Regions from separate parts of the Megasphaera sp. SC8-1 genome, predicted to be linked through region 1. Evidence: riboswitches for the same ligand, from Rfam matches in the RefSeq annotation. Region 1 holds a riboswitch; each other region holds the start of a gene.
The links. Region 1 has a riboswitch for S-adenosylmethionine ahead of cysK (cysteine synthase A). Riboswitches for the same ligand answer to the same signal wherever they lie in the genome.

Region 1 (10,893 bases):
GCCTTTTTATCTGTCATGACAGTTGCGTTGTTGAATTATGTCATGTGTCATCTATCGGCCTAATGAAGACACCATGTTCAGCGTCGGTGGCAGCTTCGGCGGCGGTGAAAACATGATCAATGCCGGCGTCAGCCTGAAAATCGGCCGCGGCAACCATGTTTCCAACTCCCGTGTCGCCATGGCCAAGGAAATCCGCGACCTGCGGCAGGCCCTGGCTGAACAGGCTGCTGAAATCGCTCAGCTCAAAGGGATGCATCATCTGGCTATCGACCCCGATAAGAGCCTGCTCTTCCCGGATGTAGCCGATAACCACTGGGCTTACGAATACGTCAGCAAACTGGCTGGCAACGGTATCCTCGAAGGTTATCCCGACGGCTTGTTCAAGGGCAATCAGATGATGACGCGCTACGAATTTGCAGCCATCGTCTACCGCCTGATGGAAAAAGGACTTGGCCATACGGATCCGGAAATGAACCGCCTGGCCCGTGAATTTAGCAATGAACTGTCCTATATCCGCATCGATACGATTCATCAAGATAAAGACGGCACGCCGACGGTACAGTGTGTCCGCGTCAAGAAATAAGGACGGAGTTTGTAGAAGATGGCTTTAAATTTAAAACCATTCACTACAAACTACAAACTGCAATCTTAATACTCAAAAAGGCGCTGTCTTCATGCGACAGCGCCTTTTTGTCTATTCAGCTGTCTTATGTTATAATTAATAAAAAGCAACGGTTATGTGTACGGAGAGGCAGGTGACGGAGGTGGGGAAAAGGGGCAGGCTGGTGTGCCTTTGCTGGTTCTTTTGGCTCTTGGCATTTACGGGAGCCTTTGGGGCCGTCATTTTATATGATCATAATGATGGTCAGGCCTATGGCCGTATCCTGGCTGAACTGACAGGGGACGAAGTACAGGGCCAGCCGTCGTCCCAGTTGCTGCGCTGGCTGGCTGAGGATGAAGTCTTGGCCATTGAAGCTTACGACGTCCAGGCTGCGGTCTTGCAGCAGAATCGCCGTATTCCTTATTATTGGTATCCTCACTATACGGCGACGGTCGTCCTGGCCGTAGCCGATACCTGTCCTTTTCCTATCACAGGCTGGCAGAGCCTGGCAGCGGCACCAGTGTCATTGGCGCTGACGGCCGATGAACCAGAGTCGCTCTTTTTCATGCAAGCCATGAGCTATGGCTTGGACGGGAATCTGTCTGGCCAAGCCGGGATGGACCTGCTACAGCGCATCCAGGAACAAGGGCGTTTGCAGATGGCAGAAGGACCGCAGCATTTGCCGGCCCAGGTATGGGTCCTCTTTGATTACCAAGCCCGGCAGTGGCAGCGTCGGGGAGCACCTATTCATCTTGTCGTCCCCGTTGAAGGGACCTTATCGTTTCAGAAAGGCTTGCTAGCTAAACGCCCACTGGCTTTGGATGACTATAAGTTATCGGAAATGTTAATATCTCAAGATTACACCCTAATCCCACCATCTCCAAGCCAATATATTTCAGAAAACGAAATGCTTTTCCAAGAAGCTGACAAGATTTCCCGACAAATCGATTACCGCCTTTCCAAGGTTTACCGGCTTACCAGCTTGACAGGTATCAACCACCTGACCTGGTATATGGCAGCGTTGTTCCTGGTCATCCTCTGGGGATGCCGCTTGCGACGCCAAGTCTTACAGCCGCCTGTCCGCCAGGCATATCTCGGCGTCATCATCACTCTCTGTGCCTGGATATTGCTCCGCTGTTTCAAATTGAGCTTTCCCGTTTTTTGGGCTGATGGGATTCGCTGGAGCTGGTATAGTTATTATCTCTTTTACGGGATCCTCATTTCCCTGTTGGTCTGGATTGGCTATGTCGCCTCTCACATCGGCCTGACCCGTTCTTGCCCGGGCTGGCTAAAAGGGCTCTTCGTCGGAAACCTTCTCTTGGCCATCGGCATCTTGACCAATGATTTCCACCAGTGGGCCTTTACCTTTTCTGCGGATGTCATTGTGGCAGACAGCGACCATGGCTATGGTCCCTTATATTTTCTCTTGGCTTTCTCTTATGGAGCCGAGTTCTTAGCCGTCAACGGTGCCCTCTGTTATACATCCCTGCACCAGCGCGTAGGCCCGTCTTGGCGGCTGGTCCTGCCCCTGGCCTGTACCCTTGTGTATGGCGGCTATGTTATCGGCTACGCCTGGGGCCTGCCGAATGTCTTCCGTTCCGAATTGATCCTGACAACGGTCATCTGTACCTTGGTCTGGCTGGAAATCGTCACTAAAGGGCGGTTCCTTCCGGCCAATGAAGGCTATGTCGAATTTTTCCGCCAGTCCAACCTAGCTATGCAGCTCTACGATGATACAGGCCGCGTCTGCTATGCTTCGCATGATGTAGAACGCAAAGTACAGACCGATTGGGAAGCCCAGTCCATGCCAATCCGCGGCGGCTGGGTCCGCTGGTATCGGGATATCCGCCCTTTGCGGGAAAAACAGGCCGCCCTGCGCCGTGTCAACCGGGCCTTGACCCGGTCATATGAACTGCGCTGCCGAGCGGGTGCCATCCGCCGCCAAGTCGTGGACCGTCAGGTCCGTCAGCGCATCTATAGGGAGTTGGAAGAAATCATTGCTCAGAAGCGCCCGGCTATCGAAGAACGCCTGACCTATCTCAAGACGGCCCGGCCCGGTCCCGATACGGATGCCGTCGTCTGTTGGCTCCATATCTTGGCCTGTTATCTGAAAAAGCGCTGTGTTCTCTTGCTGCGGGGACGAGAAGATGGGACTCTCGATGCCCGGGAATTGTTCCTGGCACTGCAGGAATCGCAGCGTTACTTGGACCAGGCCGGCCTTCAGGGGCGAGTCGGTTTCGACCTGTCAGGGCGGCTGCCGGCGTCGGCAGCCTTGACCTTATATGATGTCTTTGAAGAGGTGGGGGAGGCTGCCCTGGCTCAACATGAATCGTATTGGCTCTGTCAGTTCCGGGAAGCGGAGAACCATTGGATTTTTTCTCTGGTTTTGGAAAAAGGCGAAGGCCCAGACTGGCTGCCGGCATGGCAAGGGCTGGCTGCTTATGATGTCGCCGTGCGTTGTGACGATACGGGCTATGGCCAGCGTCTGACTGTCTGTGTGGGAAAGGAGGGGGACCATGGTTAATCTCTATACCTTGCCGACGTATGTCGTCGTCCTGTTCATCGGTGTGATTCTCTGTCTTTTCCTAGCTAACAGCGTCCTCTATTATTACCTCATGCCGCAGGCCCAGTTCCGCCAGCTCGGCCGCAAATGTTTGGAAGGGAGCAGCCTGCTCCTGCTTATGGCGGTGGCGGCTATTTTGTATGAAGTCTACACGGACAGCCTGAGCGGTATCGTCTACGACGAAGCGACGGATTTCTGGCGCTACAGCACCGCCCTGGCCGGGACGGCAGGTGCTGTGTACTGGATCCATGACCGCCAGGCAGGGAGCCTCTTGGTTCTGGCAGCGTCTATCCTGTTGCTGCCCGTCTTCGATGACTGGCTGCCAGGTTCTTTGGTTCTGGCCCTGGTTTGTCTGGCCTGGCGCCTGATTTTCCTCTTTCCACGGACTTACGATCAGTATCAGCAGCATCTGACGGCCCGCTCCATCCAGACGGCCGTAGACTGCCTTGATGAAGGAATCCTCATCAGCTGGGAAAAGGGCGAGCCTGTGCTGGTCAACTTTACCATGTATGCCGTCATGGAACAGCTCGTCGGCACGGTTGTCCGCAATGCCAACATCTTCTGGCATCTCCTGCCCTTTTGTGGCAATCGCCCCGGCCTTTCCATGGAACGCCAAGGCCGGGATCTGCTCTTTCGTTGGGATTCCGGCCAGGCCTGGCTCTTGCAGCGGCGCCCTATCCGCTTCCGCCGCCAGTCGGGCTGGCAGATTACGGCAGCCAATGTGACGACCCTTTATCGCTTGAACCGGGAACTGGCCCAGAAGAATGCTGTCCTGGAACAGCGCAATGAAGAAATGAAAGAAGTCCTCGACGGTCTCGTAGCCCTCCAGATCAAGCAGACGACGGAGAGCCTGCGCTATAAGATACACGACCTCCTGGGTCAGCGCATCACTATCTTGCAGCAGCTCCTGAATAACCCGGCCGTCAGCGATTACGGCGAAATCCTGCCGCTCGTCGAAGATGTCCTGTCCGATTTGCGGCGTGATGCCGTGGCCAATCCGCAAGAACGGTTGGATGCCTTGGTGACGGCGTACCGCAACTTGGGCATCGCCGTGACGGTAGAAGGGATGTTGCCTGCCGATACCCGGCGAGCCGGGGAGTTCGTGCGCATCATCCGCGAGGCCATGACCAACGCCTTGCTCCACGGCCAGGCCCGGTCGATTGCCGTGACCTTCGGTACCGGCCGGCAGCCTGCTTTAGTCATTGCCGACGACGGCCAGGGCTGTCCGGGCCCCATCCAGACCGGTACGGGCCTGCAGGCTATGGAGCAGCGGGTACGGGCGTTAGGCGGCCGTCTGACGCTGACCAAGACACCGCACTTTATCGTTACTGTAGAAATGGGGGAGAACCATGATCCGACTGATCATCGTAGACGACCAAAAAATCTTGCTTGAAGGATTGAAGAAAATATTTGAAGGACAGCGGCATATTGAAGTCGTCAGTACTCTGTCTTTTTCGGAACTTGTCGAACCGGCTTGCAACCGGTTCCGGCCCGACGCCGTCCTCCTGGATATCTGCATGGAAGGGAAGAACAGCGGCATCGCTTTGACGCGGCGCTTGAAAAAGAAATATCCCGGCCAGAAGGTTATCATCATGACCGGGTTCCAAGATGTGAGTTTTATCGAAATGGCCCGCGACGCTGGGGCAGACAGCTTCATTTATAAAGAGAGTGCTGCCCGTGATTTTCTGGACTGCCTGGAGCGGACCCTGTCTGGGGAGCACCTGTTTCCGGATGTGCGGGAAAAAGTGACCTTTGGGGCTTGCCACATCAGCCTGACGGACCGGGAGCTGGATATCCTGCGTCTGGTCTGTCAGAACCTGTCGTATCAGGAAATCGCCGATGCATTGCAGATCAGCAAGCGGACTGTCAGTTTCCACATCAGCAATATGCTCAGCAAGACGGGCCACAAAAGACTGATCGGCCTGGCCGTTGAAGCCGCCGATAAGGGCTATGCCCCGTCCCGTCAGAAGTAAGCCGTCAGGCTCGTGCCGATGACCGTTTCTCGGAAATCTCTTGTCCAGGCCGTGTCGTGGTGGTTCTTCAGGGAAAAGCCTTCGATGGCCCAGGATAGGCCTGGCTGGACGATGTAATCCAGGCGGGCGCCCCAACCACAAAAGCCCATGCGGCGGAAGAAGGTCGTATCGCCGTCCATCGTATGGTAGAGAATAGATGCCGACGGCTGGTCGTAATAGCGTATCCAGGCTTCATACGAGCCTTTTTGCTGCTCGTCGAGATGGCCATAGGTCAGGGCGGCGACGAAGCCTGAATCGGTCGTATCATAGCCATCGGCATCGTGGCGGCCCCAGGCGTGGAGCAGGTCCAGGCTGGCCGTGAACTTCGGCGTCAGCTCATACATCAGGCGCCATTCGGCGATGCGCTGCCAATCAAAGCCCGTGCCGGCCCGGCTCTGGCCGACAAATCTCGGCCCTGACGGCGGCAGGGATTGGATGCGGTGGAAATCGAGATAAGCTGCGTCGCTTTTCAGCCGGCCGTACTGGCTGCTGTGGAGCAGGCTCCAACCCCGCTGGCGATGCCTGTCGTCAGCGCCCGTCGTGCGGCCGGCAAAGAAGGTCAGGCTGCCCAGATTGTCATTCCGCTGGCCCAGGCGCAGGCGCAAGCCGTCGACTTTTTTGTCGATGACGTTGCCGTCCAGGAGATAGTAGTTGAACCGGCCCGCTTCGACTTTGAGCCGGTCTTGTTCGTGCTGTACGTAGAGGCGGCCGAGATATAAGTGATGGTTGGCGTCAGGCTCTTTATCGTTGCGCAGGTCTTCGAGCTGCGTGCGCAGCGACGTCCGTTCGTCAAAGTGGACGAAGGGGAAGAGGCGCAGGCGGCGCGTCTCCAGGTAGACCCGTTCATCGTGGCGGCGGACCTTATTGGGCGCAGGCAAACTATCGGCACGGAACTGGCCCCGTCCCCAGAGCCAGCGGTAGTCGCCGTGGATCTCGATATAGGGATACGTGCTTTTTTCCGTAACTGGGATTTCCTGCTCCTCCAAGGGCGCCGTTTCTTCCACAGGCCTTTCCGGGGCGGCTGGCGATAACGCCGACAGGCCGAGGGGGATGAGTACGGCCGCGGTCAGGCAGGCTGCTGTTTTCCATAGCTGAAAAGCGTTCTTTTTCATGGGTGTATCCTTTCGCTATACGTTTTTTATAAGTATACCATGCCCCAAAGGCCCATGTATACCGGGATAGTTTACAAAATCACTGCTTCGGCGTGACCCACCGCACGGGGCTCATCCATAAATTCAAGGGGCAGGCCTAATCTTGCCTTATTCATGAAAAAAGTATATAATTAAAGTTAATGTAATGAATTTTTTGTATATCGATAGGGGAGATGTGTTTGTTCATGAATAAAACGATCGTTACGTCTATTTTTGTCGTATTGGCCTTGTTATTATCGACGACGTGGGACTTGCTGGCTGTCAAGATCTTGCTGACAGGCTGTCTCATGGGCTGGCTGGCCCGGACGATTGTCGCCAATTTTCAGGCCAATGCCAAAAAAGCCGCTGCCCGGAAGAAACGGGGACGCCGTCCGCGCGCGGCCCAGCACAGCCAGGCCGGTCCGACGAGCCAGGCCAGTGTATCCGGCCATTGATGAGTAAAAAAATTAAAATCCATAAAATATAAATCATTGTCATAAAGGCATATAAGATGTTAAAGAGGTTAAACGGAATCATAACGTTTAATCTCTTTTTTATACTTAAAAAATATAAGTAAAACGCCGACGATGACTTAATAGTATATTTGACAGGCCATTTTAATCGTGATATACCTACAGGTACAGAGGCAAGCGAAAAAGTCATAGCAGAGCTTTTTGCTATTCATTTACTGCATTTATTGTATCCTGCGTATCTTCGCGCATCCTCTGCAGCATATTTTTTGTAGGAGGTATTCATATGAATGGTGTTGTTTTAGTCACCTGTGCTATCGTCATCTTGGCGGTAGCCTATCGGTTCTACGGCAAGTGGCTGGCCAAGACGTGGGGCATCGATCCCAACGCCCTGACGCCGGCTCATCGCCTGGAAGACGGTCAGGATTATACGCCGTCTTCGAAATTCACGGTTTTTGCCAATCAGTTCTCGTCCATTACCGGTGCCGGCCCTGTCACGGGTCCGATAATCGCCGCCGCGTACGGCTGGCTGCCGGCCTTCTTATGGCTTATGATCGGCGGCGTCTTCTTCGGCGCTGTCCAGGACTTTGCCGCTCTCTATGCGTCCATGAAGAATGACGGCAAATCTATGGGCGTCCTCATCGAAAAGTATATCGGCACGACGGGCCGCCGCCTGTTCCTGCTCTTCTGCTGGGTCTTCAGCCTGCTGGTCATCGCCGCTTTCGGCGATATCGTCGCTACGACGTTCAACGGCTTCGCCAAGGATGGTTCCATGGTCCTGCCCAATGCCGCTGCCGCTTCCATTTCCATGTTGTTCATCTTCGTCGCCATCGCTTTTGGCCTGTTCATCAAGAAGTTCAACCCCAGCGAAAAAGTCCGCTTCGTCATTGCTATCGTCCTCTTGATCGCCATGCTCTACGTCGGCATCGACCTGCCGATTTATCTGGACCGCATGACCTGGCTGTACATCATCTTCGCTTACATCTTCTTTGCGTCCATCATGCCCATGTGGCTCTTGAAACAGCCGCGTGACTATATCAGTGCCTTCCTGTTGCTCATGATGATCGCCGGCGGTGTCATCGGCATCTTCATCGCTCAGCCGACGCTGAACATGCCGGCCTTCACGTCCTTCTCTGTCGGCGGCAAGGATTTGTTCCCGATCCTGTTCATCACCATCGCCTGCGGGGCTGTTTCCGGGTTCCACAGCCTCGTTTCGTCCGGTACGTCGTCGAAGACGCTGGATAAGGAACAGGATGCCGTCTTCGTCGGCTATGGTTCCATGTGCGTCGAATCGGTCTTAGGCGTCGTATCCCTGGTCATCGCCTGCGCCGCCGCTTCCAACGGCCACGTCGCTTCGGGTACGCCGTTCCAGATTTTCTCCGGCGCTGTCGCCGGCTTCTTCACCATGTTCGGACTGTCCCAAACCGCCGCTGCCTGCATCATGACCATGTGCGTTTCTGCCCTGGCCCTGACGACCCTCGATGCCGTCGGCCGTATCGGCCGTATGTCCTTCCAGGAATTGTTCAGCGTCGATGAAGGGCAGAAAATGACGACGATCCAGAAAATCTGCGTCAATAAATATTTCGCCACGGTCATCACCTTGTTCTTCGGCTTCCTGCTCTGCTTAGGCGGCTACATGAACATCTGGCCGCTCTTCGGGTCAGCCAACCAGCTGTTGTCGGCCATGGTCCTCATCTGCCTGACGGTCTTCCTCAAGACGACAGGCCGCAAGAGTTTCATGCTCTACGTCCCGATGGTCGTCATGTTCTGCGTCACCATGACGGCTCTCGTCGAATCGGCTTACGCCCTGATCATTAAGATTGCTTCGGGCAACTGGTCGCTCCTCATCGAAGGCCTGCAGTTCGTCCTGGCCATCGCCCTCATGGTCCTGGCTGTCTCCATCGTCTACCACTGCGGCAAAGAACTCATCCACGCCGACGATAAGACGGCACACCAAGACGCCCAGCCGACGGCTACGCATTAGCTAACCCCTAAAAAGGGCCTGTTGCATATGCAACGGACCCTTTTTACTTATAAAAAATATAATTTATAAAGTTAAATACTTATTTAGAGTCAAAAGTATAACGTTTTAATTATAAATTGTGAAAGTTTTCGCTTAAAATCCCTTGACAATGTACTGAGTAAAGTGTACAATCTCAGTAACGTTTCCGATAGGAAGCCATTTATTCTTAGTCATCAAGAGGTATGTTATCATGGGGTACTTAAAAAATTTGACCATCATGTGTTGTACGATATGATCGTATTGTACAACCATTCATAAGGACAATACAATACGAAACCTATTCATCCAGAGCAGCCGAGGGACTGGCCCGATGACGCTGCGGCAACCTACGTAGGTAAGGTGCCAATTCCAGCAGGAACAACCTGGCAGATGAAGTCATGGGCATACGTCTATTTATAGCGCCATCTGCATGTATCAGGTGGCGCTTTTCTTTTGCCAAGAAGGAGCTGAGTATATGGAGCATGTGGCAAAGTATTTGACTGAACTAATCGGCAACACGCCGCTTTTGGAACTGACTCATTGGCAGGCCCGGCACGGCCTCAAGGCCCGGGTCCTGGCCAAGCTGGAGTACATGAATCCCTTGGGCAGCGTCAAAGACCGCGTCGCAGCGGCGATGATCGAAGAGGGAATCCGTCAGGGGAAAATCGATCAGGATACGGTCATCATCGAACCGACCAGCGGCAATACGGGCATCGGCCTGGCATTGGTCGCCGCCGTGAAGGGGCTGCACCTGATCTTGACCATGCCTGACACGATGAGCCTGGAACGGCGCAAGATTGTGTCGGCCCTGGGGGCAGAAATCGTGTTGACACCGGGCATCGAGGGGATGCGCGGCAGCATCGGCAAAGCCGAAGAATTGAGGGATTCTTACGGCAATGCCTTCATTCCCCAGCAGTTCGACAATCCGGCCAATCCGGCCATCCATCGGCAGACGACGGCTGAAGAAATCTGGCGCGATACGGACGGAAAGGTAGACATCTTCATTTCTTCCGTCGGCACGGGCGGCACCATCACCGGTACGGCCCAGGGCCTGAAAGGCCATAAGCCGGACGTCCAGATTGTCGCTGTCGAACCGAAAGATTCGGCTGTCCTGCACGGCGGCCGGCCGGGACCGCACGCCATTCAGGGGATTGGCGCCGGGTTCATCCCGAAAGTATTGGATATGTCTCTCGTAGATGATGTGATCGACGTATCCAATGAAGATGCTTACGGCCGGGCCAGGGAAGTGGCCAAGACGGACGGCCTCCTGGTCGGTATTTCTTCCGGCGCGTCGCTGCAGGCGGCACTGGAACTGGCCAGCCGGCCGGAAAATGAAGGCAAGACCATCGTCGTCCTCCTGCCGGACGGCGGCGAACGCTACTTATCGACGGCTTTATTCGAGGGGTAAAGAAATAAAGATACAGCCGGTATAGAGGGGGAAAGAACATGAAGAAAAAACATATCATAGCTATACTGGCTTTCACAGCGGTATTAGCCGCCGCGGGGGCATTGGCTGGCTGCGGGCGCAGCGATACAGCCGATGGCGGCGGCACGATGACCTTGACCAATGTCTCGTATGATCCGACTCGTGAGTTATATAAAGAATATAATGAATTGTTCCAGAAACACTATCGGGAGACCACCGGCAAGGACATCCGCATCATCCAGTCCCACGGCGGATCGGGCAGTCAGGCTCGGTCGGTCATCGAAGGGAGCCGGGCTGATGTCGTGACCCTGGCCCTGGCCCACGATATATCGCTCATCGAAAGAGCCGGTCTCATCCATGAAGGCTGGCAAAGCGATTTCGCCAACGATTCGGCGCCGTACACGTCGACCATCGTCTTCCTGGTCCGCAAGGGAAACCCGAAAGGGATACGCGACTGGGATGACCTGGTAAAGCCCGGGATCAGCGTCATTATGCCGGACCCGAAGAGCAGCGGCGGTGCCTGCTGGAACTTCCTGGCCGCCTGGAGCTGGGGCCTTGACCATTTCGGGGGGAATGAGATCAAGACCCGTGCCTTCATGACCGACTTGTACCGCAATGTCACGGTCATGGATTCCGGCGCCCGCGGCTCGACGACGACCTTCGTCGAAAACGGACAAGGCGACGTCCTT
Region 2 (10,893 bases), on a different contig from region 1:
GATCCAGACTTTATGGCCGGAATACCTGCGCCTGGTCAACCCGGAAGAAATGTGGGTCCAGCGCAGTACGAAGCTGTCGGCTTTGCGCGATAAAGTATTGAAAGAAGAATCAGCCCATTTCTTTTAGGAGATGATTGCATGAAAGGTGCCATCATTGGCGATATCGCCGGTTCTGTTTATGAATTTGATAAAACAGCAGATTCCTTAGATTTCCCTTTATTTACCAGGGCCAGCCGCTTTACCGACGATACGGTGACGACTGTAGCCGTAGCGGCGGCTTTGATGGAGGGGAAGGCTTCTCACTGTGGCTATGTCGGGCCGCTGCGGAGACAGCTCCGCTACTGGTGCCGGAAATATCCCAATGCCGGTTTCGGCGGCATGTTCCGCCGCTGGTTCCTGGCCGACGAAGCGCCGGCTTATGGCAGTTATGGCAATGGGGCAGCAATGCGCGTCAGCCCGGCCGGTTGGGTAGCCGCTTCCCTTGATGAAGCGCAGGAACTGGCTGAACTGACGGCCGTCGTCAGCCATGACCATCCGCAGGCCATTAAGGGGGCCGTCGCCGTCGCCTCGGCCATTTTCCTGGCCCGGCAGGGGAAGGGGAAAGCGGAGATTGCCGCGTATCTCCGAAAGTATTTCTATGATTTGTCCCAAACCCTGGCTCAGATCCGTCCGTCTTATGGCTTTACCTGTACGACGGACGACAGTGTGCCTGAAGCTATCGAATGTTTCCTGGAAGGGATGGATTATGAAGATACGATTCGCAAGGCCATCTGGCTCAACGGCGATACGGATACGCAGGCAGCCATTGCCGGCAGTATCGCCGAAGCCTATTATGGCGTGCCTCAGGCGTTATGGCAGCAGGCGCTGCCTTATGTCGATGACGAAGAAATGAAGAACGTCATCCGGCAATTCTATCAAGATTATATTGGTTCGAGGGGGAACTCTTTTTGATTTCAACAGAGACAGGCAAGAAATATGAAAAACTCCAGCAGATTTTAAAGGATATGGGCAGCGTCGTCATCGGTTTTTCCGGCGGCGTCGACAGCACGTTCCTGACCTATGCAGCGCACCAGGCCCTGGGATCCCGCGTCCTGGCCGTGACGGCTGTTTCGGCAACCCTGCCGGGCAGTGAAGCGGCTGACGCCAAAGCCATGGCTAAGGTCATCGGCGTCGAGCACCGTCTGGTCCATTCGACGGAATTCGAAGATACGGAATTCGTCAAGAATCCGCCAGAACGCTGCTATATCTGCAAAAAGATACGCTTTACCTCACTGGTGGAGCTGGCCAAGGCCGAAGGCTATCAGTGGGTTGTCGATGGGGGGAATGTCGACGACCTCGGCGATTATCGTCCCGGCATGAAGGCATTGCAAGAATTGTCTGACTTCGTCCGCAGCCCGATGATTGAAGCGGGTTTGGCTAAAGCCGATATCCGGGCCTTATCAAAGGAATTCGGCCTCCAGACCTGGAACAAACAGAGTGCGGCCTGCCTGGCCAGCCGTATTCCCTACGGTGTGGAACTGACGCCGCACCGCCTGGCTCAGATCGATGCAGCCGAAGCGGCGGTAGCTCCTTATATCCAGGGGTCTCTGCGCGTCCGGTATCACGGGGATGTAGCCCGCATCGAAGTGGCTGTCGATGAAATCCCGTCGATTCTGGCTCATCGCCAGGAAATCGTCCGGGCCATCAAAGATACGGGCTTTACCTACGTCACCCTCGATTTGGGCGGCTATGAAATGGGGAGCTTGAACGACGTGATCAATACGGATGAGGAAGTAAAATAATATGGCTATTTCTAAGAAAGTAAAAGATGAAATGTTACAGCGTTTTCAGGACCAGTACGGTATCATGAAGCCGGCCCTGCATTATAACTCGCCCTTTGAACTGATGATTGCCGTCATCTTGTCGGCCCAGTGTACGGATGAGCGGGTCAATATCGTGACGGCTGGCATGTTCCCGGAATATAATACGCCGGAAAAGATGCTGACTTTAGGGTTGGAAGGCCTGGAAGAAAAGATACGGACTTGCGGCCTCTATCACAGCAAGGCCAAGAATATCCTGGCTAATTGTGCCATCCTCTGTGAGAAATACCACGGCGAAGTGCCCCAGACCTTCGATGAACTGGTGAAGCTGCCTGGCGTCGGCCGCAAGACGGCCAATGTCCTGGTCAGTATCTTGTTCGATACGCCGGCCATTGCCGTCGATACCCACGTGTTCCGCGTATCCAACCGCCTGCAGCTGGCGGAAGGCAAAACGCCGCTGGAAGTCGAAAAGGGACTGCAGAAGGCTATTCCCAAGGAATGGTGGAGCCGGGCCCATCATTGGCTCATTTGGCATGGCCGCCGGGTCTGCAAAGCCCGTAAGCCCTTGTGTGACAACTGCTTTTTAGCCGATCTTTGTCCGAGTTGTCAGAAATAAAATAAAATCATTGACAAGTAATTAAAAATTTAATAAAATATTACCAATACAGACAAAATTTCATAAGTAATATCAAGAGCAGCTGAGGGACGGGCCCGATGACGCTGCGGCAACCTGCCAGCGGTAAGGTGCCAATTCCTACAGGCTATTCCTGAAAGATATCGTTATGACTGAGGCGCAGCTTGGAGGCAGCGCCTCTTTTCTTTTGGCGTATTACGTACTTATTTTCACATTTATTCTTAGGGGGTATCTTCATGAACAACAATTCTTCTGGCGGCAAGGCCATCCGGGGACTGGATGTGCTCATCCTGGGGTTTGCCTTCTTCGCTACCTATTTCGGTGCAGGCAACTTGATTTTCCCGCCTCAGCTCGGCTTGAACAGCGGCAGTGATTTCCTGTCCGGCTTGGCTGGTTTGACGCTGTCCGGTATTTTCCTGCCGATTTTTACACTCATCATCATCGGCCTCAACGGCGACGTCCATGCCATTACCGGACGGGTAGGGAAGAATACGTATAATATCCTTTTGGCAGCACTCATGCTGGTCTGTACCTTCGTATCCATTCCCCGTACCTGCGCGACGGCCATCCAGCTCGGTATTCAGGGCAACCTGCCGTCGGCACCGTTCGTCCCGCTGGTCATCGTTTATTTCGTCATCAGCTTCTTCTTCGTCTCTGACCAGAATAACGTCATGGACCGCATGGGCAAATACCTGACGCCCCTCCTGGCCCTGATCCTGGTCATCGTCGCCTTTGCCGGTATCTTCAATCCCCTGGGGACGCCCGTCGATCCGGCTGTGGATTATCCCTTCGTCAACGCCTTCCTCGGCGGCTATAACACGGGCGACGTCCTGGTCAGCTTTATCATGGCTGCTGTCTTCATCAGTTCCATTTACGGCAAAGGCTATACGACTGTCGGCCAGCGCAATAAAGTCCTCATCTACTGCGGCATCGTTTCCTTCATCCTGCTGCTCATCATTTACGGCAGCCTGCTCTACATGGGTGCCTGCGTCAGCGGCGATTATGCCCAGACCATCGGCCGTGCGGAACTCCTGGTCGCCATTATCCAGCGCGTCGGCACGTGGGTCATGGTTCCCATGGGCATAGCCGTCGTCCTGGCCTGCCTGACGACGGCTATCGGTCAGGTTGCAGCCGTAGCTGAGTTCACCAGCACGGCTACGGGCAAACGCGTCAGCTACAAACAAGTGGCTGTCGTCTGCTGCATCTTGTCGGCCCTGACGGCCCTCCTCGGCGTCGACGGTATCGTCACCTACATCGGCTGGATCTTCGGTGTCTGCTACCCGCCGTGCCTGGCCCTCCTGGTCCTGGGCATCATCGGCCGCTTCATGCCCAATAACGGCGCCTACAAGGGCTCGGTATACCTGGTCACGCTTTTTGCTCTCCTGGAATCCCTGCCGGGCCTGAGCAGCCTGGGCTTTGCTAAGGACATCGTTACGGCTACGCCCCTGTCGACCTACGGTTTCGGCTGGATCGTGCCCTTCATCATCGGACTCATCGGCGGTTCCCTCATCGGCCACTTCGTCTCCAGCAAAGAACCGGTAGAAGCCGAAGCGAAATAACACTAACCACTAACCACTAACCACTAGCCACTAAAAATAGACTGCCTTTTGGGCAGTCTATTTTTCTGACTTGCATAATCGAGGACTTCTCTCTATAATTAAAGAATAATCTCGAGTAAAAGGGGGTAGTTTCATGGATTTGAAGAAATTATACATCAATGGTCAGTGGGTGGCACCTTTATCCGGCCAATATATCGAGGTCGAGAATCCGGCGGATAAGAGCGTCTTTGCTACGGTCGCTGCGGCCGGTGCCGATGATGTTGCTGCGGCTGCCAAGGCCGCGGCCATGGCTTTCCCGGCCTGGTCGGCTATGCCGCTGGAAGACCGCATCACGTATATGAAAAATTTGCTGGTCCAGATGATTAAACTGGAACCGCAGCTCGTCGACGCTGTCGTCAAGGAATTAGGGGCACCGGTGGCCTTTGCCCGGACTAACCATATCGGCTACCAGTTCGTGCGGACCCAGTCGTATATCGACTTGGCACCAGAATTGCCACTGGTCGAACATTTATCTCAATCCGTCGTCTATCGTCGGCCTTTAGGCGTTATCGGCTGCATCACCCCTTGGAATTATCCTTTAGGCCAGATTATCCAGAAAGTCGTCCCAGCTCTGCTCGTCGGAGCGACGGTCGTCCTCAAGCCGAGCCAGCACACGCCGGTGACGGCGTACTATCTGGCCGAAGCCTTTGACCGGGCCGGTTTCCCAAAAGGTGTCTTCAACCTCGTCGCCGGCCGGGGCAGCCAGGTCGGCAATGCCATCTGTGATGACCCGAATATCGCCATGGTTTCTTTCACCGGCTCGACGGCAGCTGGCATCAAGGTCTCCCAACGCGCCTTGGGCTCTATGAAGCGCATCAGCATGGAATTGGGTGGCAAGTCGCCTTTCATCCTCTTGAAAGGGGCGGGATATGAAAAAGCCATCCGCCAGTGCTTTAATTCTATTTTCCTCAATAGCGGCCAGACCTGTACAGCCTTGTCACGTCTAATCATCCCTCGGGAAGAAAAGGGCAAGATTGAACAGCTTATGCTGAAGATACTGCCGGAATACACGGTCGGCGACCCGTCCCTGGAAACGACGAAAATCGGCCCTGTCGCTTCGTATGACCAGTGGCAGACCGTCGATACATACATCGCCAAAGGCATGGAAGAAGGGGCGACCCTCTTGGCCGGCAGCCGTCCGGAAGCTCCGGAAAAAGGCTACTATGTCAAGCCTGTCATCTTTACGGATGTGACCAACGATATGACCATTGCCCGTGAAGAGATTTTCGGGCCTGTCCTCTGCGTCATTACCTATGATACGGTTGAGGAAGCCCTGGCCATTGCCAACGATACGCCGTATGGCCTCAATGCGGCCGTCTGGGGCCCGGATAAAGCCGAAGCTTCCAAAGTGGCAGCGGCTATCCTGTCGGGCAATGTCTACGTCAACGACAGCCCGCGTGACGTCACAGCGCCTTTCGGCGGTTTCAAGGACAGCGGAATCGGCCGTGAAGGCGGCAAGGATGGGATGCTGGAATTTACAGAACCTCAGGCCATTTTTAATGCATAATCAGTTACAGGAGGAGTTTTAGCGTTATGAATTTTGATGAAGAAGCCATGAAAATCCGCCGCGGCAAACACGGCATTATTGAAACAATCCCCCGGGAAGTCCTCAAGACCCACGACGACCTGAGTATCCTTTATACGCCGGGCGTTGCCCAGCCGTGCCGGGAAATCACGAAAGATCCGGACCTGTCTTTTGACCTGACCTGCCGCGGCAACATGATTGCTGTCGTATCCGATGGGACCCGTGTCCTCGGCCTGGGCGACATCGGGCCGGAAGCGGCCATGCCGGTCATGGAAGGGAAATCGGTCCTGTTCAAGGTCTTTGGCGGTGTCAATGCTGTCCCTATCTGCCTGGATACGAAGGACCCGAAGAAATTTATCGAAACGGTGAAACGCCTGCAGCCGTCTTTTGCCGGCATCAACCTGGAAGACATTGCTTCGCCGAAGTGCTATGAAATTGAACAGACCTTGAAGAAGGAAATGGACATCCCCGTCTTCCATGACGACCAGCACGGTACGGCCATTGCCGCCCTGGCCGGCGTCATCGGTGCTTTCCGCTATGTCCATAAGGACTTGAAGACGGCCCGCATCGTCATCAACGGCGCCGGTGCAGCCGGTGCCTCCATCGGCCGCCTCCTGGTCCGCGCCGGTGCCCGGAACGTCACTATGGTCGACCGTCCGGGGATTCTCTATGATGGCATGGAAGGCCTCAATCCTGTCCAGGCTGAACTGGCTTCCCTGACCAATCCGTCCCATGCCCATGGGACCCTGGCCGATGCCGTCAAAGGCGCCGACCTCCTCCTCGGCGTATCGGCCCCGCATATCTTTACTAAGGAAATCATCCAGTCCATGGCTGACGATGCCGTCGTCTTCGCCATGGCCAACCCCATTCCGGAAACAGACTATGCTTCCGCTAAGGCAGCCGGTGCCAAAGTCGTCGGCACCGGCCGGTCGGATGCACCGAACCAGATCAACAACGTCATGGTCTTCCCGGGCATTTTCCGCGGCGCCCTGGCCGTCCGGGCCCGCAGCATCAACGAAGACATGAAACTGGCTGCGTCCTATGCCATCGCCTCTCTGGTCAGTGATGACGAACTGGCCGAAGACCACGTCATTCCCGATGCCTTCGATAAACGCGTTGCTCCGGCCGTCGCCGCTGCCGTCGCCAAAGCCGCTATGGACAGCGGCGTCGCCCGCATCACCCGCGACCCGGAAGACGTCCGCCAGGAAGCAGCAGAAACCATCGATAAACTCCATGCCATGCTCGACTTGATCCATGGATAAGGAATAGTGGCTCGTTGTTAGAGAGTGGCTGAAATCTTAAATCTTGAAGGGACTTGCTACATGTTGGTGTGGTAGGTCCTTTTTATATGGGTATAAAACATATTGTAAGTTGTAAAATATTGTAAATTATAATATGAAAAATTTTTCTTGATTCGTCAAGCAGATATACTCTATAATGGACACAGAATCATTACTAGGAGGTTTTTTCATGAAGAATTTTGCACATCGCGGATTTAGCGGCAAATATCCGGAAAATACGATGCTCGCTTTCCGCAAGGCATTAGAATGTGGTGCCGATGGAATTGAAATGGATGTACAGCTGACGAAAGATGGTGAGCTCGTGGTCATCCATGATGAACGGGTCGATAGGACGACGAATGGCACGGGCAATGTTCGCGATTATACGCTGGAAGAATTGCAGAAACTCGATGCTTCGTATATCTATTCAGAAGAAGTAGGCTTTCAGACTATTCCGACTTTTGACGAATATTGCCGATGGGTAGCTGGGACGCCCTTGGTGACGAACATTGAATTGAAGACGGGTGTCTATCCTTATCCAGGGATTGAAGCTAAAGTATGGCCTGTGTTGCAGCGCTATCATTTAGAAGATAAAGTCATCATTTCGAGTTTCAATCATGAAAGTGTTCTGCGTATGAAAGCCTTGGCACCTGATTTAAAATATGGCTTGTTGACGGAAACGTGGCTCATCAATCCCGGGGCCTATACAGAAGGTGTTGGAGTTCAATGTTATCATCCGTATTATGGCAGTTTGACAGCAGAAACGGTGGCCGAAGTCAAGGCACATCATATTGAAATCAATACGTTTACTGTCAATGACGAAGAAAGTGTAAGGCAGCTGCGTGATTATGGTGTCGATTGCGTCATTGGCAATTTCCCGGATATGGTGAAGCGCGTCTTGGAAGGAGTATGACATGGAAAATTTAGAGGCGATTGTACAATTGATTGACTCCTGGCTATGGGGAAGATGGCTGGTTTTTGTTTTGCTGGCCTTAGGGGTTTTATATACTGTTTCCAACGGATTTATCCAGGTCCGCCATTTTGGTTTCATTATCCGCCGGACCCTCATCGATTCTTATAAGTCCCGTCACGAAGACAAAGGGAATGGATCTATTTCCACTTTCAAAGCGATGATGGTCACGCTGGCTGGTAACGTCGGCGGCGGTAACGTCGTCGGGGTCGCTACGGCTATTTTGTCTGGTGGCATGGGCGCCGTTTTCTGGATGTGGGTAGCTGCCTTTTTCGGCATGGCCTTGAAATATGGTGAAATCGTCTTGTCCCAGATGTATCGCGGCAAAGATGAAAACGGTAACCTTCTCAGCGGTCCTATGTACTATATCCGCGATGGCCTTAAAATGCCCTGGCTCGGCGTCGTCATTGCCGTGCTGATGTGTACGAAAATGATGGGGGCTAACTTGGTACAGTCCAATACAATTTCAGGCATCCTTTATTCGAATTACGGCGTCCCGACGTACATGACCGGTGTCGTCCTCATCATCCTGCTTTTATGCATCACTCTGGGCGGCTTGAAACGTCTGGCTAATCTGGCCATGAACCTCGTTCCGGCTATGTCCATCTTTTATATCGTCATCGGTGTGCTGGTCGTCCTCTTGAATATTCAGCAGCTGCCGCATGTATTTGTAGAAATCTTTACCCAGGCCTGGTCTTTTGATTCCGTAGCTGGCGGTACTGGCGGCTATGTCATTGCGAAAGCCATGCAGTACGGGATTGCCCGCGGCATGTATTCCAATGAAGCTGGGGAAGGGACGGCTCCCTTTGCTCATGGTTGTTCGCTTGTACCCCATCCCGTCGATGAAGGGATTACGGGGGTTGCCGAAGTCTTTCTTGACACCATCGTCATCTGCAGCATTACGGCTTTCGTAGTCGGCGTCACCGATATGCAGCACTCCGGCCATTCGGCAACGGTATTGGCACTCAACGCTTTCGGCACCGTCTGGGAACCGTTGAAACACGCCGGTACACTGGCCCTGCTCATCTTCTGCTTTACGACCTTGATGGGCCAGTGGTGGAACGCCGCCAAGAGCTTTACGTATGCCTTCGGCAATAAAGTCACGAATGTCGTAAAATACATTTTCCCCTTCTTGTGCCTCATCGGCTCCTTAGGCAAAATCAACCTCGTCTGGGGTATCCAGGACGTAGCGATGGGTTTGGTCGTCATTCCCAACATGATTGCCCTGCTCATTCTCTTTCCGCAGGTACGGGCTAAGACAAAGGAATATTTCAGTGACCCAAAATACTACGACCATAAATAGGGAATATAAAAACTATAAGTTGCAAACTGAATACTTAAAAGAGGCTGTCTTAATGCACTGCCTCTTTTTTACATCTCACACTGTCTTGACAGTAGTATTGTCAAATCTTTACCGATACGGTATAATAGGGTAAACAAAAAAACGGTTTGTCCCGTCGTGGATGATGAGCCGCTGTGTACTTTGAACAAGAGAGGTTGTCACATGAAGAGTCGTCTTTGTGGGGCAACCTTTTCCCTGAAAGGATGAAGTTTTGTGTATATCGAAGATGAGATTGCAGCGCTGAAGAAAGAGAAGCAGGCGATTATCCTTGCTCATTATTATGTTCCTGATGAAGTGCAGGAATATGCCGATTTTGTCGGCGATTCTTTTGGTCTGGCCAAGAAGGCGATTGAAACGGATGCCAAGATCATTGTCTTTGCCGGTGTCGATTTCATGGGTGAAAGCGCCAAGATGCTGAACCCTGAGAAGAAAGTCCTCATGCCGGATGCGACGGCCAGCTGCCCCATGGCCCATATGGCCGATGTGGAGACGATTGAAAAGGTCCGTTCCCAGTATGATGACCTGGCCGTCGTTTGCTATGTCAACTCTACGGCAGCTGTCAAGGCCGTATCCGATGTATGTGTTACTTCGTCTAATGCCGTCAAGATCGTCAGGAAGCTGCCGAATAAGCATATTTTCTTTACGCCCGACAAGAATCTGGGTCACTACGTTTCGACACAGGTCCCGGATAAGCATTTTATCCTCAACAACGGTTTCTGCCCGCGCCACGATACGGTCGATCCGGCTTATGTGAAGAAGGTCCAGGCTGCTCATCCCCAGGCCCTGTTCCTGGCCCATCCGGAATGTCGTAAAGAAGTGCTGGCCCTGGCCGATTATGTCGGCAGTACGTCGGGAATCATCGATTATGCCGGGAAGTCCGACGCCAAGGAATTTATCATCGGTACGGAAGGCGGCGTCTTTTATGAATTAGAGACGCGCAATCCCGATAAGACTTTTTATCCGGCTATGGAAGATGCGTACTGCATCAATATGAAAAAGGTCACCTTAGAAAAAGTCCGCGACTGCCTGCGCGATGAAACGAATGAAGTCCACGTCGATCCGGCCGTCGCTAGTAAAGCCGTCCGTTCATTGGAACGGATGCTGGAATTAGCTAAATAGAAGAAGGTATATGTCATGGAAACAGAAAAAACAGATATTGTCATCGTCGGTACCGGTGCCAGCGGCCTCTTTGCCGCCCTGCACCTGCCGCAGGATAAACAAATCCTCATGATTACCAAAGATGAAGTAGAAAATAGCGATTCTTTTTTAGCCCAAGGGGGCATCTGCGTCCTTCACGATAAGGACGACTACGACAGCTTCATGGAAGATACGCTCAAAGCCGGTCATTATGAAAACCGCCGCGAATCGGTGGATATCATGATTCGCTCGTCGCGGCCGGTCATCGACGAACTCATCGGCTACGGCGTCGATTTTGCCCGCAAGGCCGACGGTTCGCTCGACTACACGCGGGAAGGCTGCCATTCGCGGGCCCGCATCTTGTTCCATGAAGATATTACGGGCAAGGAAATCACGAGCCATCTCTTAGCCGCTGTCCGTCAATTGCCCAATGTGACCATCCGCGATTTCACGACCATGGTCGACATCGTTACCGACGGAAACCGCTGCCTGGGCATCATCGCCCGCGACAGCCAAGGCCAGTACCGGGCCATCCAGGCCGATGAAACGATCCTGGCCAGCGGCGGTGTCGGCGGGTTATACGACCATTCGACGAATTTCCCCCATCT
Region 3 (10,893 bases), on a different contig from region 1:
CTGGTCCCGGTCATCCTCATGGCTGCTTCGGCTATTGCCAAATTGACCATGGGTGCCGATGTCCCGGCCCGCCATATCCTGACCTTCTTCGGTCAGCCGGACATTGCCCTGACCATTTCCGTCGCCATCGCTATCTATACCTTCGGCCTGGGCCGGGGCAAATCCATGGAAGATGTCATGAAGACCGTCCAGGATGCCGTCCTGACCATTGCCATGATCTTGCTCATCGTCGGCGGTGGCGGTGCCTTGAAACAGGTCCTCATCGACAGCGGTGTCGGCACGTACATCGGCAACCTCGTCGCCGGTTCGGATTTGTCGCCGCTGCTCCTGGCCTGGCTGGTCGCTGCCGTCATCCGCACGGCCTGCGGTTCGGCTACGGTAGCAGCCCTGACGGCTGGCGGTATTGCTGCCCCTATCTGCGCCGTCACCGGTGCCAATCCGGAACTGATGGTCCTGGCTACGGGCGCCGGTTCGCTCATCTTCAGCCCGCCGAATGACCCTGGTTTCTGGCTGTTCAAGGAATTTTTCGGCCTGACGGTCAAACAGACCGTCCGCACGTGGTGCGCCCTGGAAACAATCATTGCCGTCATGGGTTTAGCTGGTGTACTTGTTTTGAATCTCTTTGTAGGCTAAAATAAAAGTGAATATGAAAGTAGGAGGGAAGACGATGGAAGAAATGAAGCTCCAGGTATTTCCTGTCCTGCGCAGTGCATACGGCGGTCTGACCAAGTCAGAGCGCCGTATTGCCGATTATATTGTCGATCATCCCGGCGAGGTCATGGAAGAGACCGTAGCGGACCTGGCCGTTCATGCGCAGAGTTCGGAAATCACCATTTCCCGGTTTTGCAAGAAATTGGGCTGCAGCGGGTTGAAGGAATTGAAGCTCATGCTGGCTGCCGATTTGTCGGCAGCGCCGCAGAAGGACTTCCACGATATCCAGGCCGGCGATACGGGCCGCCAGGTGGCGTCCAAGGTTTTTGCCAATATCGCCGAAGGTTTGCAGGATACGCTGAGCCTCCTCGATTATGATGCCGTCGATGAAGCGGCCCGGCTCATCTTGAAGGCCCGGCGGATTTATGTCTTTGGCTTCGGCAATTCGGCGACGGTCTGCATGGATATGGCCACGCGGTTCCTGCGCCTGGGCCTGGCCATCCGGGAATATGCCGATTCCCATATGCAGGTGACGGCAGCGGCACTCATGACGCCAGCAGATGTCGTCCTGGCCGTGTCCCACAGCGGGGCGACGAAGGAACTGCTCCAGTCCGTCCGGGCTGCCAAGGCGGCCGGCGGCAAGGTCATCGTCATCACCAGCCACGGCCAGTCGCCTTTGGCCGGGGAAGCCGATGTCTGCCTGTGCGGCATGGGCCGTGAAGTCCAGTATACGTCGGAAGCCGGGGCATCGCGCCTGATCCACATGGCCATCGGCGACGTCCTCTATACGCGGATTGCCATGCAGGAAGAAGGCCTTTTCCGGGACAATATAAAGAAGATGCGCCAGGAAATCGGCAAGAAGCGGCAGTTATAATCGCGGCTACGAAAATCGGCAGTTCTGTGGTACAATAAAGACGACTTATTGCAAACAGAGGAAGGATGATCAGAGGGTGAAAAAATTCTTGGAAATGGCGACTATCGTCGAGAATGAAGCCATTATTCCCGAAGTCTGGAAAATGGTATTCCATGCGCCGCAAATCGCAAGAGAAGCGCGGCCCGGTCAGTTTGTCAATGTCCACCGCGATGGGGGACAGACCTTTTTACGCCGTCCTTTCGGCATCGTCGATGCCGATACGGAATCGGGCAATGTGACTATTATTTACCGCCTGGTCGGCGTCGGTACGGCCGAAATGAAGACCTTGCGCCAGGGCGATGCACTCAGCGTCGAAGGCCCGTTAGGGGAAGGCGTCTTTACGACGACACCGGGCAAGGTCCTGCTGGCTGGCGGCGGCGTCGGCCTGGCACCGCTCATCTTCTTGGCCAAGCGCCTGGACCATCCCATCGTGCTCGTCGCCGGAAAGACGGCAGCCGAAACGTTCTGGACGAAGTTCTTTGAACCCTATGCCGGCCGGATCTACGTGACGACTGACGACGGCTCGCAGGGCATCAAAGGGTTTGCCGTCGATGCGCTGCCGCAGATTTTTGCCGATCAGCCCATCGACCGCGTATCGGTCTGCGGCCCGACGGTCATGATGAAGACCATTGCCCAGGCTTCGGCCAAGGCCGGCATCGCCTGTGAAGTATCTATGGAAAAACGGATGGCCTGCGGCATCGGCGTCTGCCTGGGCTGCACCTTTGAAAGCCAGCTCGACGGCAAGCGCTATAAAGTCTGTGCCGACGGTCCTGTTTTTGACGCGAAGGAGGTCTTTGCATGATCAGCGAACGGATTGCCGTCCAATTCGCCGGGATTTCCATGAAGACACCGGTCATGGGAGCCTCGGGAACCTTTGGGTTCGGCGTAGAATACAGTGATTTTCTCGACCTCGACCACGTCGGGGCCATCATTTCCAAAGGCATCACGCCGCTGCCGCGGCCGGGCAATCCTGGCGTCCGCGTAGCCGAAACACCGGCAGGGATGCTCAACTGCATCGGCCTGGAAAACCCGGGCGTCGAAGTTTTCAAGCGGGATATCCTGCCCAAGGTCCATGAAGCCTGCCAGACACCGCTCATCGTCAATATTTCGGCCGGTACTGCCGAAGAGTACGGCGAATTGGCAGCCCAGCTCGACGTCGATGGTGTGGCCGCCCTGGAAGTCAATATTTCCTGCCCCAATGTCAAAGAAGGGGGCATCGTCTTCGGGACCCAGCCGGAAGCGGCCGCTGCAGTCACGCGCAGCGTCAAGGACCATACGAAGAAACCGGTCATCGTCAAGTTGTCGCCGAACGTCACGGATATTACGGTCATGGCTAAAGCCGTCGAAGCGGCTGGTGCCGACGCCGTATCGCTCATCAATACCCTGACGGGCATGGCCATCGACATCAAGAGCCGCCGCCCCCTGTTGGGCAACATCACAGGCGGCCTGTCCGGCCCGGCTGTGAAACCCATTGCCCTGCGCATGGTATGGCAGACGGCTCAGGCCGTATCCATCCCCATCCTCGGCCTGGGCGGCATCACGACCTGGCAGGACGCCGTCGAATTTATGCTGGCCGGTGCCAGCGCCGTCGCCGTCGGGGCCCATAACTTCGTGGACCCCAGAGCCGTAGAAACCATCGCCGAAGGCCTGGACCAGTATTGTAAGGACGAAGGCATCGAACACATCCAGGATATTGTAGGGGCATTGGAGATTCGTAGTTAGTGGTTCGTGGTTCGTAGGGGCCGTCCCAAAGGGCGGCCCGTTGTGGGAATCCCATTCACGAACCCGTCGGGTATATGTAAGACTCCCGTGACCCATTGGCATGAGCGGGCCGCCCTCCGGGACGGCCCCTACAGAAAAAGGGCTTGTCGCATACGCGACAAGCCCTTTTTCTATCATTTCTTATTCTTTTTTCTCGATGCGAAGTCGCCGCCGGCCTGGATGACGTTGACGACGACGATGAGGATGATGATCGTCGCCAGCATGACGTCGGGACGGAATCGCTGGTAACCGTAGCGGATGGCGATATCCCCGAGGCCGCCACCGCCGATGGCGCCGGCCATGGCCGATGCCCCGATGAGGTTGACGATGAGGACGGTGATGTTATTGATGATCGTCGGCAGGGCTTCCGGGATAAGGACCTTGCGGATGATCTGGAAGGGCGTAGCCCCCATGGATTCGGCCGCTTCGACGAGGCCGAAATCGACGTCGCGGATGGACGTTTCGACGAGACGGCTCAGGAAGGGGATGGCGACGATGGTCAAGGGGACGCAGGCTGCCGTCGTACCGATGGACGTGCCGGCAATGAGGCGCGTCAGCGGGATGATGGCGACCATGAGGATGATGAACGGAATGGAACGGATGATGTTGACGATGGTTCCAAGAATCTGATTGATGAAGCGGTTTTCCAGAATATGGCCTTTGCTGGTCGTGACCAGGGTGATACCCAGGGGAATACCGATGATGCCGCCGATGATCGTGGCGACAGCGACCATATAGAATGTTTCTTGAATGCCTTGGAGCATTAACTTAATTATTTCTTGGGACATAACCTAAAACCTCACTTCCAATCGGTAATGTTTTGATATACGAGAATGCCTTGGCCTGTGTTTCCATATCGCCCATGATGACGACGATGAGGTAGCCGAAGGGTTCATCCTGGATATAGTCGATGTTGCCATAGAGGACGCTGACTTCGACGTTGAACTTGCGGACGACGTCGGCGACGACGGGATCGTTGGTGGCAGCACCTTTGAAGCGCAGGCGGACGAGCATGTTGCGGTCCGGTGCAGGCTGATTGGTGACGCCCAGGTTCTTGATGCCTGCCGGCAGTTCCATGTTGATGATGGACGTGACGAAGTCTTTCATCGTCTGGGACTGAGGATTGGTGAAGATGTCGACGACGCGGCCCATTTCCTTGATGACGCCGCTTTCGATGACGGCGACGCGATGGCAGATTTCCTTGACGACGGCCATTTCATGGGTGATGACGACGATGGTGATGCCCAGGCGCTTGTTGATGTCCTGGAGCAGTTCCAGGATGGATTTCGTCGTCTGCGGGTCCAGGGCGGACGTCGCTTCGTCGCAGAGCAGGATTTTCGGGTCGCTGGCCAGGGCGCGGGCAATGCCGACACGCTGTTTCTGGCCGCCCGAGAGCTGGGACGGGTAATTGCCGGCCCGGTCGCTGAGGCCGACCAGGTCCAGAAGAGATGCGACTTTCTTTTCGATGACGTCTTTCGAGGCCCCAATCAGTTCCAGCGGGAAGGCAATGTTTTCGGCAACCGTACGGGATGATAACAGATTGAAATGCTGGAAAATCATGCCGATGTTCTTGCGTTCTGCCCGCAACTGGGATTCACTCATCTTGGTCAGGTCCTTGTCGTCGATGATGACCTGGCCGCTCGTCGGCTTCTCTAACATATTGATGCAGCGTACCAGCGTCGATTTGCCGGCGCCGCTCTTGCCGATGATACCGAAGATTTCGCCGTCTTCGATGGTCAGGTTGATGCCTTTCAGGGCCTGGACCTGAGCCGAGCCGCCGTAGGTCTTGGTAATATTTTTCAGTGTAATCACAATATCAACTCCTTAAAATAGGCGTAACTAGGGAAAAACAACAACAAAAAAGGCCGTCATACAGATGACGGCCGTATATACGGTTTCATTTCATCTGTCGGAATGTTCCGTTGGAATTGGCACCTTCCCGATAGGGGGTTGCCGCAGCGTCATCGGGCCAGTCCCTCAGCTGCTCTGGATGAAGGGTATATGGTTGTTGCGTCTTATAATAGCACGGATGGCCGGGCTTGTCAATGGAAAATCGTTATTGTGCCCAGTCGCCATGGGTAAAGACCGGCACCGTCGTGCCGTCTGCCTTGGTCCCGGTAATGGTCAGGTCCGGCGAACCGACCATGAAATCGACGTGGATCATGGAATCGTTGAGACCGGCTGCGGCGATGGCGTCTTTGTCCATATCGGCGCCGCCAGCCAGGCAGGTCGGATACGATGCGCCCAGGGCCAGGTGGCACGAGGCGTTTTCGTCGAAGAGCGTTTCATAGAAGAGGATGCCCGACAGGGAAATGGGGGAATGGTAGGGGATGAGGGCCACTTCGCCGAGGCGGCAGGCGCCTTCGTCGATGGCGATGAGCTTCTTCAGGACGTCTTCACCCGTTTCGGCGGCTGCGGCGACGACTTTGCCGTCTTTGAAGGTCAGGTGGAACTTGTCGATGAGGTTGCCGTTATAGACCAGGGGCTTGGTGCTGTAGACCGTGCCGTTGACGGCGTCGGCCTTAGGCGCGGAATAGATTTCTTCCGTCGGGATGTTGGCGTTGAACAGCAGGTGGTCTGCCGTCTCTTCCATGCCGCCCTGCCAGATATGGCCGTCCGGCAGGCCGAGGGTCAGGTCCGTCCCCAGGCTGTTGGTATAATGGAGGCTGGTGAAGTGCTGATCCGTCATCCAGGTCCGGCGCTTCTTCAGCTCTGCCAGATGGGCGTCCCAGTCGGCCAGGGCATCGGCACCGTCGGCGCGGGATGACTGGAGGATTTGCTTCCACAAGGCTTCATAAGCGGCGTCGGCGTCGAGGTCCGGATAGAGGAGCTTGGCCCAGATGGCACTGGGGACAGCGGCGACGAGCCACGTCGTCTTCGAAGCCATCATGCCGTCGATGTATTCCTTGAGGGCTTCGTTCTGGGCCTTCTGCTGGGCGAAGATCTTCTTAGTGTCGATGCCGTCCATGAGATACGGGTTGGCCGAGATGAGGCTGAGGAAGGCCGCTTTCTTATGGTAATAATAGAGACTGAAATCGCGGCGCCAGTCCGGCAGGGACTCGAAGTACTGCTGGTCTTCGTGTTCGTAGCGCAGGCGGGCCATGGCGTCAGATCGCCAGTTGCAGACGACCTGGGCGGCGCCGGCCGTATAGGCCTCTTTTGTCAAGAGGGCGACGAAGTCGTGCGATTCGACAGGGGCGTTGATGACCAGGGTCTGGCCTTGCTGCAGGTTCAGGCCCTTCTGTAAGAGGACGCGGGCATAAGCCGTTAATTGCTGAGTAGTTGGCATAAAATCACTCCTTAGTAGATGGGTATGAGATGGGAACTTTCCAGGCCGTATGTTTCCACAGGCGCCAGTTCAGGGCGCTGGCATTGATGGCCAGGCCGATGATGAGGCTGATCCAGTAGCCATAGGGGCCGTAAGACGTAGCGTGGGCCATGGCATAGCCCATGGGGATGCTGATGAGCCAGTACGTCACGAAGGCGACATAAGTGATGATCTTGACGTCCTTATAGCCGCGCAGGATGCCCTGGACCGGCGTACCGGCGGCATCGAAGAAGGAAAAGGCGACGGCATAGAAGATGAACATGCGGATGGCCCAGAATGTCTCGGCATCGCTGGTAAAGACCCTGGCGATGGGGTCGATGAAATGATAGGTCATGGCGATGAGCCCGAGGGCGATGACAAAAGCCGTCATCTGGCAGAGCACGGCGTATTGCCGGGCTGCGGCGTAATTGCGGGCGCCGACTTCATAGCCGATGACGATGGTCGCCGTCAGGCTGATGCTCCAGGGCAGGGTGTACGTCAGGGTCGAATAACTGATGGCGGCCTGGTTGGCGGCCAGGTACAGCGTGCCGAACTCGGCCATGAACAGGCCGACGATGGAGAACAGGCTCGTTTCGCAGAAGACGGCGATAAAGATGGGAATGCCCAATTCCAGCTGGTGATGGATGTGATGCCAGCTGACGGGCCGCAGGCGGCTCCACAGGTGATAGGACCGGAACGGTTCCATCCACTGCAGGACAGCTGCAAAGAGCAGGAAAGACAGCCACGACGCGATGGTGATGGCATAGCCCGTGCCGATGCCGCCCATGGCCGGAATGGGACCGGCGCCGAAGATGAGCAGGCGGAAGAGGAGAATCGTCAGGACCAGGTTGATGACTAAGATTGTCATGGAAACGTGGGTCTTGCCGTGGGCGTCGACGATATAGCGCATCGTCGCCTGCAGGCAGATGGGGACCAGCCCCAGGGCCAGGGCCTTGAGGTATTCCCAGGCGATGTAGCGGACCGGCGCGTCGAGGCCCATGAAGTCGAGGAAGGGCGGCATGAGAACGGCACCGGCCAGGAAAATGACGACTGTAAAGCCCAGGCTCAGGTACAGGCTCTGCATGATGTACGGCGGGATTTCTTCGGTCCTTTTCGCACCCCGGAGCTGGGCGATGATCGGCGAGATGCCGAAGAAAATACCGCACAGGCCGGCAAAGACGGGATACCAGATATTGACGGCCACGGCGACTCCGGCCAGGTCGATCGTCCCGGCGCGGCCGCTGAAAATCGAACTGAAAACGGCCGTCCCGACCTGGGCCATCTGCGTCAGGAGCAGGGGAAAGAACAGGACCAAGAAATGGCGCAATTGAAATAAATGGGGGAACATAGCATCCTCCTTGTATGAAAAAGGGCTTGTCGCACAACGACAAGCCCTTTAAAGTTGTTAGTGGCTAGCAGTTAGTTGTTAGCGGATGGCTTTAAATTTAAAGGCCTTCTTCAAGCTTCAAACCTCAAACATAAACGAAAAAGGGACCGTGCATGATGGTCGAAACCTTCATGCGCCAGTCCCCCTTTTCAGTCAAGCTTATTTACCCATAGCATTGACTTTGGAAGCCAAACGGGATTTTTTACGAGCTGCAGTGTTTTTATGGAGAACGCCTTTCTGTGCGGCGCTGTCGATTACGCTGCTAGCTTTATCGAATGCTTTTTTAACAGCTTCAGCGTCACCAGCGGCGATAGCTTCGGTCGTACGGCGGATAGCGGTATGAACAGAAGATTTAACCTGAGAGTTAGCTGCGTGACGAGCTGCGTCTTTTTCCATCGTTTTGATATTGGATTTAATCTGCGGCAATGGATTCACCTCCCTAATTTACAAGAACACTAGAAGAAATTTTACCATATGGCGCAGAAAAAATCAATACCTTTTTTACAAGACATACGATTAAGCTTTGCCTTCCGAGCCGAGGACGCATTTAATCTTGTGAGCGACGATGTCATGAACGAACTGACGGCCGTCGGCGAGGTACTGGCGCGGGTCGAAATGTTCCGGGTGCTGTGCCATGTGCTGACGGATGCCGGCAGTCAGGCCGAGACGGAGGTCGGAGTCGATATTGATCTTGCAGACAGCCATGGAAGCCGCTTTGCGGAGCTGATCTTCCGGGATGCCGATAGCGTCAGCCAGGTTGCCGCCGTTTTCATTGATGATCTTGACATATTCCGGTACGACCGAAGATGCGCCGTGGAGGACGATCGGGAAGCCCGGCAGGCGTTTGGAGACTTCTTCGAGGATGTCGAAGCGAAGTGTCGGCGGTACGAGGACGCCGTCTGCGTTGCGCGTGCACTGTTCCGGTGTGAATTTGAATGCGCCGTGGCTGGTGCCGATAGCGATGGCCAGGGAATCGACGCCCGTGCGGGATACAAATTCTTCGACTTCTTCCGGACGGGTATAGTGAGCTTCATGAGCAGCGACTTTGACATCATCTTCGATGCCGGCCAGCTGGCCCAGTTCGCCTTCGACGACGACGCCGTGAGCGTGTGCATATTCAACGACTTTTTTCGTGAGGGCGATATTGTCTTCGAAAGAATGTTTCGAGCCGTCGATCATGACGGAAGTGAAACCGCCGTCGATGCAGTCTTTGCAGGTTTCAAAGTCAGCGCCGTGGTCGAGGTGAAGGGCGATGGGGAGATCATGATCTTCCAAAGCTGCTTCTACGAGATGTTTCAAATACGGCGGTTTAGCGTATTTGCGGGCACCGGCCGAAGCCTGAAGGATGATCGGCGAGTTCAATTCAGCAGCGGCCTGGGTGACGCCCTGGACGATTTCCATGTTGTTGATGTTGAATGCGCCGATAGCATAGTGGCCTTCATAGGCTTTTTTAAACATTTCTGTAGTTCCAATTAATGGCATGTTTACATTCCTCCTACATAATACGTAAAGATGTTTTAGTATATATAATTCCAGCCGGCCCGTTGGACGAGGGCGTCCATATCTTCAGGCAGCCGGGAATTAACGGTGATGAAGCGATGGCTCATGGGGTGGGTGAACTGGAGGCAGTAGGCGTGCAGGGCCTGGCGGCCGATGAAGCGGCGCGAACCGCCGTAGAGGTCGTCGCCGGCCAGGGGATAGCCCAGGTAACTGCTGTGGACCCGAATCTGATGGGTCCGTCCCGTGTGCAGGACGACCTGGAGCAGGCTGTAGTCCCTACCAGCTGCGAGGCAGGTGAAATCGGACCAGGCCGGCTTTCCGTCGAGGCGGACACAGCGGGTAATGATGCTATCGGGACATCTTCCGATGGGGGCGTGTACAGTTGTGACCCGCGATGGGTATCGTCCCTCACAGATGGCTAAGTACAAACGCTTATACCCCAGGTCCTGCTTATCGAAAGCATATTGGATCTGCGGCTCCTTGGCGACCATACAGAGACCGGACGTATTCTTGTCCAGGCGGTGCATTGGGTGGTACGAACAGTGCTGGCCCGTCTTTTCATAGTGATAGGCGACGGCATTGGCCAGGGTCCCGTCCCGGACGGCGGATGTCGGGTGCATCAGGATACCTGCCGGCTTGTCGATGACCATGAGGTAGTCGTCTTCGTAGACGATGCCAATGGGTATATCCTCTGGCGGAAAGGGATTCTTTTCCGGAAGGGTGACACAGATTTCATCCCCTTCCTGGACGAAGTCGCGCGTCGACGCCGCCTGTCCATTGATGGTGCAGATGCCGTTGTGTTTGATCCGGCGCCGCAGCGTCGATGAGACGCCGAAGTGTTTCAAGGCGCCGCCTAAGGATGTGGGCCGGGTAATCGTCCCGACGGTAAAATGAATCATATGCATTTCCCCTATATTGGCTTTGTCTACATCTATTATACAAAATGAAAATAAATAAATCCATACATTTCGTGAAATCATGTGGGCTATATTTTAGCCCGCAAGGGCCTGAGCGTGCGGTTTTTCAGAAAAAATCATCTTCTGGAAAAGGAAACTTGACGCTCCGCGTCGAAATAGTATATCATAGGAATGTTATGTATCCATTTTTTATGATTTGCGAGAAAAGAGTGTTCCCTAAAGAAGGAATTTCACAGGTGGATAGAGAATAATATATACGTCAGCGTTATTGAAATGAAACAGGTGATATGAGTGAAACGGTTTTCCAGCGAATTTATCGAACAGGTCCGACAGGCCAATGACATTGTCAGCGTCATCTCCGATTACGTGTCGCTGAAACGGCAGGGCCGGAACTTTTGGGCCTGCTGCCCTTTCCATAATGAAAAGACCGCCTCCTTCAGCGTCGCTGCCGACAAAG

Region 2: another riboswitch for S-adenosylmethionine. It lies ahead of NOS26_RS08260 (branched-chain amino acid transport system II carrier protein); the one in region 1 lies ahead of cysK (cysteine synthase A).
Region 3: another riboswitch for S-adenosylmethionine. It lies ahead of NOS26_RS09535 (methionine ABC transporter ATP-binding protein); the one in region 1 lies ahead of cysK (cysteine synthase A).

Annotation. Positions count from the first base shown of each region.
Region 1 covers NZ_JANFQH010000032.1:107,704-118,596, forward strand. The annotation lists gene NOS26_RS10355 (S-layer homology domain-containing protein) at 38-583, shown strand; gene NOS26_RS10360 (hypothetical protein) at 813-3,125, shown strand; gene NOS26_RS10365 (sensor histidine kinase) at 3,118-4,557, shown strand; gene NOS26_RS10370 (response regulator) at 4,514-5,137, shown strand; gene NOS26_RS10375 (hypothetical protein) at 5,128-6,288, opposite strand; gene NOS26_RS10380 (hypothetical protein) at 6,513-6,761, shown strand; gene NOS26_RS10385 (carbon starvation protein A) at 7,063-8,760, shown strand; SAM riboswitch class I at 9,078-9,175, shown strand; gene cysK (cysteine synthase A) at 9,254-10,186, shown strand; gene NOS26_RS10395 (sulfate ABC transporter substrate-binding protein) at 10,225-10,893, shown strand, end outside.
Region 2 covers NZ_JANFQH010000027.1:1,469-12,361, forward strand. The annotation lists gene NOS26_RS08240 (nicotinate phosphoribosyltransferase) at 1-127, shown strand, start outside; gene NOS26_RS08245 (ADP-ribosylglycohydrolase family protein) at 139-951, shown strand; gene larE (ATP-dependent sacrificial sulfur transferase LarE) at 948-1,781, shown strand; gene nth (endonuclease III) at 1,783-2,415, shown strand; SAM riboswitch class I at 2,482-2,580, shown strand; gene NOS26_RS08260 (branched-chain amino acid transport system II carrier protein) at 2,670-3,992, shown strand; gene NOS26_RS08265 (aldehyde dehydrogenase family protein) at 4,126-5,538, shown strand; gene NOS26_RS08270 (NADP-dependent malic enzyme) at 5,565-6,818, shown strand; gene NOS26_RS08275 (glycerophosphodiester phosphodiesterase) at 7,027-7,749, shown strand; gene NOS26_RS08280 (sodium:alanine symporter family protein) at 7,751-9,109, shown strand; gene nadA (quinolinate synthase NadA) at 9,362-10,267, shown strand; gene NOS26_RS08290 (L-aspartate oxidase) at 10,283-10,893, shown strand, end outside.
Region 3 covers NZ_JANFQH010000031.1:95,417-106,309, forward strand. The annotation lists gene NOS26_RS09510 (gluconate:H+ symporter) at 1-633, shown strand, start outside; gene NOS26_RS09515 (MurR/RpiR family transcriptional regulator) at 668-1,525, shown strand; gene NOS26_RS09520 (dihydroorotate dehydrogenase electron transfer subunit) at 1,602-2,366, shown strand; gene NOS26_RS09525 (dihydroorotate dehydrogenase) at 2,363-3,286, shown strand; gene NOS26_RS09530 (methionine ABC transporter permease) at 3,460-4,113, opposite strand; gene NOS26_RS09535 (methionine ABC transporter ATP-binding protein) at 4,094-5,137, opposite strand; SAM riboswitch class I at 5,225-5,322, opposite strand; gene NOS26_RS09540 (aminopeptidase) at 5,382-6,614, opposite strand; gene NOS26_RS09545 (MATE family efflux transporter) at 6,619-7,980, opposite strand; gene rpsT (30S ribosomal protein S20) at 8,179-8,445, opposite strand; gene fba (class II fructose-1,6-bisphosphate aldolase) at 8,536-9,501, opposite strand; gene NOS26_RS09560 (RluA family pseudouridine synthase) at 9,537-10,418, opposite strand; gene dnaG (DNA primase) at 10,728-10,893, shown strand, end outside.